DNA from 3 places in the Citrobacter rodentium NBRC 105723 genome. Region 2 is predicted to be linked to each of the others. Evidence: predicted binding sites of a transcription regulator. Region 2 holds the regulator's gene; each other region holds the start of a gene.
The links. Region 2 encodes CRP, which controls carbon source genes, mostly activating them, when cyclic AMP is high. Its sites were predicted from a motif close to ATGTGANNNNNNTCACAT; they were not measured.
Positions count from the first base shown of each region.

Region 1: the regulator CRP is predicted to act here: its motif matches at 1,247-1,264, upstream of bhsA (multiple stress resistance protein BhsA).
Region 3: the regulator CRP is predicted to act here: its motif matches at 795-812, upstream of azuC (stress response protein AzuC).

Region 1 is NZ_CP082833.1:4,329,845-4,332,047, reverse strand. Features, by position in the region: partial or broken gene K7R23_RS20610 (TonB-dependent receptor domain-containing protein) at 1-415, opposite strand, end outside; gene comR (TetR family copper-responsive transcriptional repressor ComR) at 455-1,090, opposite strand; gene bhsA (multiple stress resistance protein BhsA) at 1,331-1,588, shown strand; gene K7R23_RS20595 (fimbria/pilus chaperone family protein) at 1,942-2,203, shown strand, end outside.
Region 2 is NZ_CP082833.1:889,484-891,686, forward strand. Features, by position in the region: gene K7R23_RS04235 (phosphoribulokinase) at 1-74, shown strand, start outside; gene K7R23_RS04240 (OsmC family protein) at 205-609, opposite strand; gene crp (cAMP-activated global transcriptional regulator CRP) at 911-1,543, shown strand; gene K7R23_RS04250 (YccS/YhfK family putative transporter) at 1,596-2,203, shown strand, end outside.
Region 3 is NZ_CP082833.1:3,518,974-3,521,176, forward strand. Features, by position in the region: gene K7R23_RS16675 (MFS transporter) at 1-654, opposite strand, end outside; gene azuC (stress response protein AzuC) at 865-948, shown strand; gene K7R23_RS16685 (DUF2766 family protein) at 1,071-1,322, shown strand; gene K7R23_RS16690 (non-heme ferritin-like protein) at 1,451-1,954, opposite strand.

The DNA.
Region 1 (2,203 bases), 1.9 Mb from region 2:
ACCACGGTTCCGGCGCCCAGCCGACCCAGGCGGTGGCTTTTGACGGCGAGGCCAGCGTCACATCCCACTTCTGCCATTTACCGCTCTGCTTCACTTCCGACTTCAGAACGTTGAAATTCGCCCCCAGGCTCCAGTCGCTGTCGGCAATGAAATAGTCCACCGCGCCCTCCATGCCGTAAATCCGCCGATCGTCAGGCTCTACGCGGATGGTCATATCGCTGCGGTTAATAACAATCGATTTATCGGAGTTGGAGTAATAGGCCGCCAGCTGCGTGCGCAGGCTGTCGCCGGTATAGCGCCAGCCCAGTTCATAAGAGTTAACCTTGATGCCTTCCAGACGCGAGTCGGCGACGTTGACGCTGCGCTGAAGCTGATAACGATCGCCCACCAGCTGATAAGTGCCGTTCCCGTAATAAGAAGTTACCGGGAAGCGATTCCCCGGTCAGGCAGGCGATTACGCTTTCAGCAGTTCAGGCCACATGCGCAGGGTGGTTCGGGTGATCTGCATCAGCTTGTCGAAGGTGGCGCCTTCGCGGGCGCTGATCGACATCCCCTGCAGGATACAGTTCAGATATTCCGCCAGATTCTGCACATTACAGTGCGCCGGTAGCTCTCCGCGCGTCTGGCGCTGGCGCAGAAACTGGGTCAGGGTTTGCTCCTGCATGGCGTGCCGGCTTTTCACGGTATGCGCGATGTCGCTTGACGCAGCGGCGAGCGTGGCGGAGGTGTTAATCATAAAGCAACCCGCCGGGGTATCTTTGCTGGTAAAGCAGGTCGCCACGGCGGTGAAATAATCTTCCAGAGCAGCCTCTGCGCTTTTTTCTTCGCAGAACAGCTGCGCTTCATGTTTCGCGGCGAAACGGGCGATATACCGGTCGAGCACCGCGCGAAACAATCCCTCTTTATTGGTGAATTCCGCGTACAGCGTCGGAGCTTTTGCGCCCGTTGCTTCAACAAGATCAGCAAGCGAAGTCGCTTCATAACCGTGCTGCCAGAAGAGTGTCATGGCCTTATCAAGCGCGGCTTCCCTGTCGAACACTTTTGGTCGGCCACGGCTTTTTTTAACGCAACCTGTCGGTTCAGTTGTCATGATGCCGTCGTACCTGAGTGAGTGTGATGAATGACCATTATAAAAATAAATGCTTCAGCTCACCAGTGCATTCAGCGGAAAAATAGTTTCAATGTATTTACATGAAAAATAACCGTTTTTTGTTTTATATAACGATCATTATAAAAAATAGTTGACGTGTGACCTGGATCACACCTATCATTTAGTTATCGATCGTTAATTAAATGCTAACTACACTGTTCATCTGCAAAGGTCATTATCATGAAAAACGTTAAAACCCTCATCGCTGCCGCTGTTCTGAGTTCACTGTCATTCGCCAGCTTTGCTGCCGTTGAAGTTCAGTCCACCCCCGCCGATCAGCAAAAAGTCGGCACTATCTCTGCAAGCGCGGGGACAAATCTGGGGTCGTTACAGGACGAACTGGCGCAAAAAGCCGATGAAATGGGGGCGAAATCGTTCCGTATTACCTCCGTCAGCGGTCCTAACACCCTGCACGGTACTGCCGTGATCTATAAATAAGCATTAATCCTCATTAATGCCGTCACTGCTTTTACTGACCTCGCCTGTTTTATACCGGCGAGGTTTTTTATAAATATCCAGTCGTTATTTTTTGTGATGTGTTTATTTATTAAATATATAATATAAACAAATCTAATGTTATCTCATGCTACATACGTTTTAAGCCTGCCTTAATCATCATGTAAGACTTATTAATTTTACTTAGTGGTTTACACTCATCTATTCTCTGTATGTATTTATAAGATTTTCCTTATTAAGCAAGGGTGCTTAATCAGTGGATAACGCTATGCTGGTTGCTGATTTTTCCGCGCCAGAACATGGATAGTAATATTTATTCTCAGGGAGCTCATAGTATGTTGCCGCTAAAAAAAGTATTATCCGCAACACTTATTTTTTCGTCCATTATTGTCACGCCTTTTACTGCGCATTCAGCCGGTATGGTTCCTGAAACCAGTTTATTGGTGATTGACGAAGCCACGCACAGTGGCACCATCAATGTAAAAAATACGGATGCCGCGCCAGCCCTGCTATATACCAATATCATCGACCTGCCGGATGATAACAACGGCTTAAAACTGATTGTCACCCAGCCTGTGGTTCGTCTGGAGCCCGGGC
Region 2 (2,203 bases):
AAATGGGCCTGGCGATGGAGCTGATTATGCTGCCGCTGGTGCAACGGCTGATGGAAGGGAAGAAGATCAAGTAAGGCGAAATCTTGCCAGATAACGCCTTCTCCAGCCCGGAACAGGCTACAAACGTAGGCCGGGCAAGCGAAGCGCCCCCGGCAGTGTGCCGGATGGCGGCTAACGCCTTATGGCCTACAGATTGCGCAAAACCTAAGCCGCAATCACCTCATACGAGTGGGTAATGTTTACCGCTTTTTCCAGCATCAGCGCCACCGAGCAATACTTCTCCGCGGAGAGATCGACCGCCCGCGCCACTGCGGCATCTTTCAGGTCATTACCCGTAACGATGAAATGCAGATTGATATGGGTGAACAGACGCGGCGCTTCTTCGCGACGTTCAGAGGTCAGCTTCACTTCGCAGTTGGTCACATCCTGACGGCCTTTTTGCAGAATGGAAACCACGTCAATGGCGCTGCAACCGCCAGCGGCCATTAACACCATTTCCATCGGGCTGGGGGCCTTATCGCCTGAGTTGCCGTCCATCAGGATCTGGTGCCCGGAAGCCGACTCGCCGAGGAAGGTTAACCCTTCAACCCATTTAACACGCGCTTGCATATCTCGTAACTCCAATGTTGCAATTTTCCCCACAGATTACGCGCCCGCGACAAATCTCGCAACGGAAGGCGACCTGCGTCATGCTGAAGCGAGACACCAGGAGACACACAGCTAAAGCTATGCTAAAACAGACGAGATGCTACGGTGCGTTGACGTACTGTGTATGCACAGGATTTCATATTAAAGGCTGCTGCCGTTATTGACAGCCTCTTCCCGGGAAGCGGGAAGCACATTTTTGCAACCCCAGAGACAGCGGTGTTTTCTGGCTCTGGAGACAGCTTATAACAGAGGATAATCGCGCATGGTGCTTGGCAAACCGCAAACAGACCCGACTCTCGAATGGTTCTTGTCTCATTGCCACATTCATAAGTACCCGTCGAAGAGCACGCTGATTCACCAGGGTGAAAAAGCGGAAACGTTGTATTACATCGTGAAAGGCTCGGTAGCAGTGTTGATTAAAGATGAGGAAGGGAAAGAAATGATCCTTTCTTATCTGAATCAGGGTGATTTTATTGGCGAACTGGGCCTGTTTGAAGAAGGCCAGGAACGTAGCGCATGGGTACGAGCTAAAACAGCATGTGAAGTGGCGGAAATTTCCTACAAGAAGTTCCGTCAGCTGATCCAGGTCAACCCGGATATTCTGATGCGCCTCTCTTCCCAGATGGCCCGCCGCCTGCAGGTCACCTCAGAAAAAGTCGGCAATCTGGCTTTCCTTGACGTGACCGGGCGTATCGCCCAGACGCTGCTGAATCTGGCGAAACAGCCGGATGCCATGACCCACCCGGATGGTATGCAGATCAAAATCACGCGCCAGGAGATTGGTCAGATCGTTGGCTGCTCCCGCGAAACCGTTGGTCGTATTCTGAAGATGCTGGAAGATCAAAACCTGATCTCCGCGCACGGTAAGACCATCGTCGTTTACGGCACGCGTTAATCCCGTCGGAAACGGCGCGTTACCCCGGTAGCGCGCCGTTTTTGTTTTACCGATGTGGCGCAGACTGATTTATCACCCGGAGATCAACTACGCACTCCGTCAGACGCTGGTGCTGTGTTTGCCCGTGGCCGTCGGCCTGCTGATCGACCAGCTCCATCTGGGCCTGCTTTTTTCCCTCGTTCCCGCCTGCTGCAATATTGCCGGGCTTGATACGCCGCACAAACGCTTCTTCAAACGCCTGATAATCGGCGCGTCGCTGTTCGCCGGTTGTAGTCTGATCATGCAGCTGCTGCTGGCCCGCACGGTGCCGCTGCCGCTCATTCTGACTGTCCTGACGCTTATCCTCGGCGTCACCGCGGAAATCAGTTCGCTCCACGCCCGCCTGCTTCCCGCGTCGCTGATCGCCGCGATTTTTACCCTCAGTCTGGCGGGGAATATGCCGGTCTGGGAGCCGCTGCTGATCTATGCGCTGGGCACGCTATGGTACGGGCTGTTTAACTGGTTCTGGTTCTGGCTGTGGCGCGAACAGCCGCTGCGCGAGTCGCTGAGCCTGCTGTATCGTGAACTGGCAGACTACTGCGAAGCCAAATACAGTATGCTGACTCAGCACGCCGATCCGGAAAAAGCCCTGCCCCCGCTACTGGCGCGCCAGCAGAAAGC
Region 3 (2,203 bases), 2.6 Mb from region 2:
AACAAGGCTGACCATTGCAACGGCGGTGGCGATAAAACCCGGCAGATCGAAAGGGCGGCGTTCGTCATCTTTAATATCCGGAATAAAACGCAGCGCCAGCGCGATCGCCAGCAGGCCCAGCGGGACGTTAATAAAGAAGATCCAGCGCCAGTTCGCATAGCTGGTGATAAATCCGCCTAACGGCGGACCGATAATCGGCGCGACAAGCGCAGGCCAGGTGAGGGTGGCGATGGCGGTAATAAGCTGATGTTTTGGCGTGGTGCGCAGCACTGCCAGGCGCCCGACGGGAACCATCAGCGCGCCGCCGACGCCCTGTAAAATGCGCATCGCCAGAAAACTCTCAAGCGTGGTGGAAAGGCCGCAAAACACCGACGCGAGGGTAAAGATAGCGAGCGCGAGGGTAAAGACTTTGCGCGCGCCAAAGCGATCGGCTATCCAGCCGCTGGCGGGAATGAGTACCGCCAGGGTTATCAGGTAAGCGCTGATGCCAATATTCAGATCAACCGCCTGGACCCCGAAACTGCTGGCCATATCCGGCAGGGCGGTGGCGATCACCGTGCCGTCGATAAATTCCATAAAGAACGCGCCGGCAACGAGCAGGGCGGCAGAAGAGATGCCCCGTCTGCGTTCTGCGCCTGAATTTTCTTGCTTCATGTCCTTGCCATTCAAAAAAAATTATAAAAATTTACTGGAACTGATAATGGTGTAGATAGTTGATTCTTCAATAAAACAGACCAGAATGAAAACAAAATGTTAATTTTAAATTGTGATTGGCATCACAAAACAGTTGATTTATGTGATGGATGTCATATTATACGCACATAGGAAATAACACCTGCATAACAACACCTTTGGAGTCGTGCCATGAAACTGCGTAAAGTCCTTAAGAGTATGTTCGAAAATTATTGCAAAACTTTCAAAGACGTACCGCCTGGCGCTATGTTCTGATTAAAAAAACCTGCTTCGGCAGGTTTTTTTATATCTGTTACGCAGAGCGTCAGACATTGCTACCGTTTCTGCGGCGTAATCGGTACTATGGCGACCTTTCAACTCTTTCAGGAGCGCAAAGTATGTCCCAACCGATGAATGCCGATCAGGAACTGGTTTCCGATGTTGTCGCCTGCCAGCTGGTTATCAAACAGATCCTCGATGTGCTTGATGTGATCGCGCCGGTCGAGGTCCGCGAAAAAATGTCCAGCCAGCTAAAGAATATCGATTTTTCCACCCATCCTGCGGCAGCCGATCCCGTCACGCTGCGTGCTATCCAGAAAGCGATTGCGCTGATTGAGCTGAAATTTACGCCTCAGGGCGAAGCTCATTAAAATAAACCGATGTTTTAAATTTTGAAATGCTTTTTTGCGATCCGCCAGAAATGGGGCGGCAGGCAGGAAGGTAGTTCGCCACTGGCCTGCCGGAAAGCGAAATGCAGGCCAGTGACAGGGGGAAGGGATTAGTGCTGCTGATAATTGACGACGTTAAGCAGATGCTGAGCGGTTTGCGCCGCGCACAGCCCCGCGCGTTTAGCGCTACGCACCTCATCCAGGATGGTTTGCAGTAACAGCCCGTCCTGCTGCTGCTCTTTTTCCAGATCGTGGAGGAAAGTCAGCGTCGAAGCATCATTCAGCGCCTGCGCTTCTTCGGCCAGTCGTGAAAGCGTGCTGGCGCGCTGCTGGTACTCATCCAGCGTTCTCTGAAACAGTTCTTCCAGCGAATGCAAATCATCTCCCGGCACGTCGATAGCTTTCACCACGGGATTGGCCCCGGCGTTCTTCATGTAATTGAACATGCGCATCATATGCGTGACGTTACTCTGAGCCTGCGCGCGAAGAAAAGTCGCGGTGCCCGTCAGACTATGCTCTGAGCACCATTCGCTCAGATGGAGATAGAGATTGGAGGCGTAAAACTCAAGATTCATCTGAGTATTGAGTTTGTGAACGATTCCAACAACAGCCATATCAATATCCTTATTACTTACCTGAATGAGGGAATGTGCAAAGTGAATCTGCACATGTTACTGGCGACAGAATAAAGTGATTCTGCCGCGTCGGTGTGTTCCTGAAGCTGGCTTAAGCGCCACATAAAATAAGCATAGCCAGGAAATTTAAATAAGAAAATCCTTAGCTAAAAAAGTTTATGAACATTTACACATTAGTCTGAAATATATTCTTCAGGCGAAAAAAATAATCATTAGCATTGATTTTCT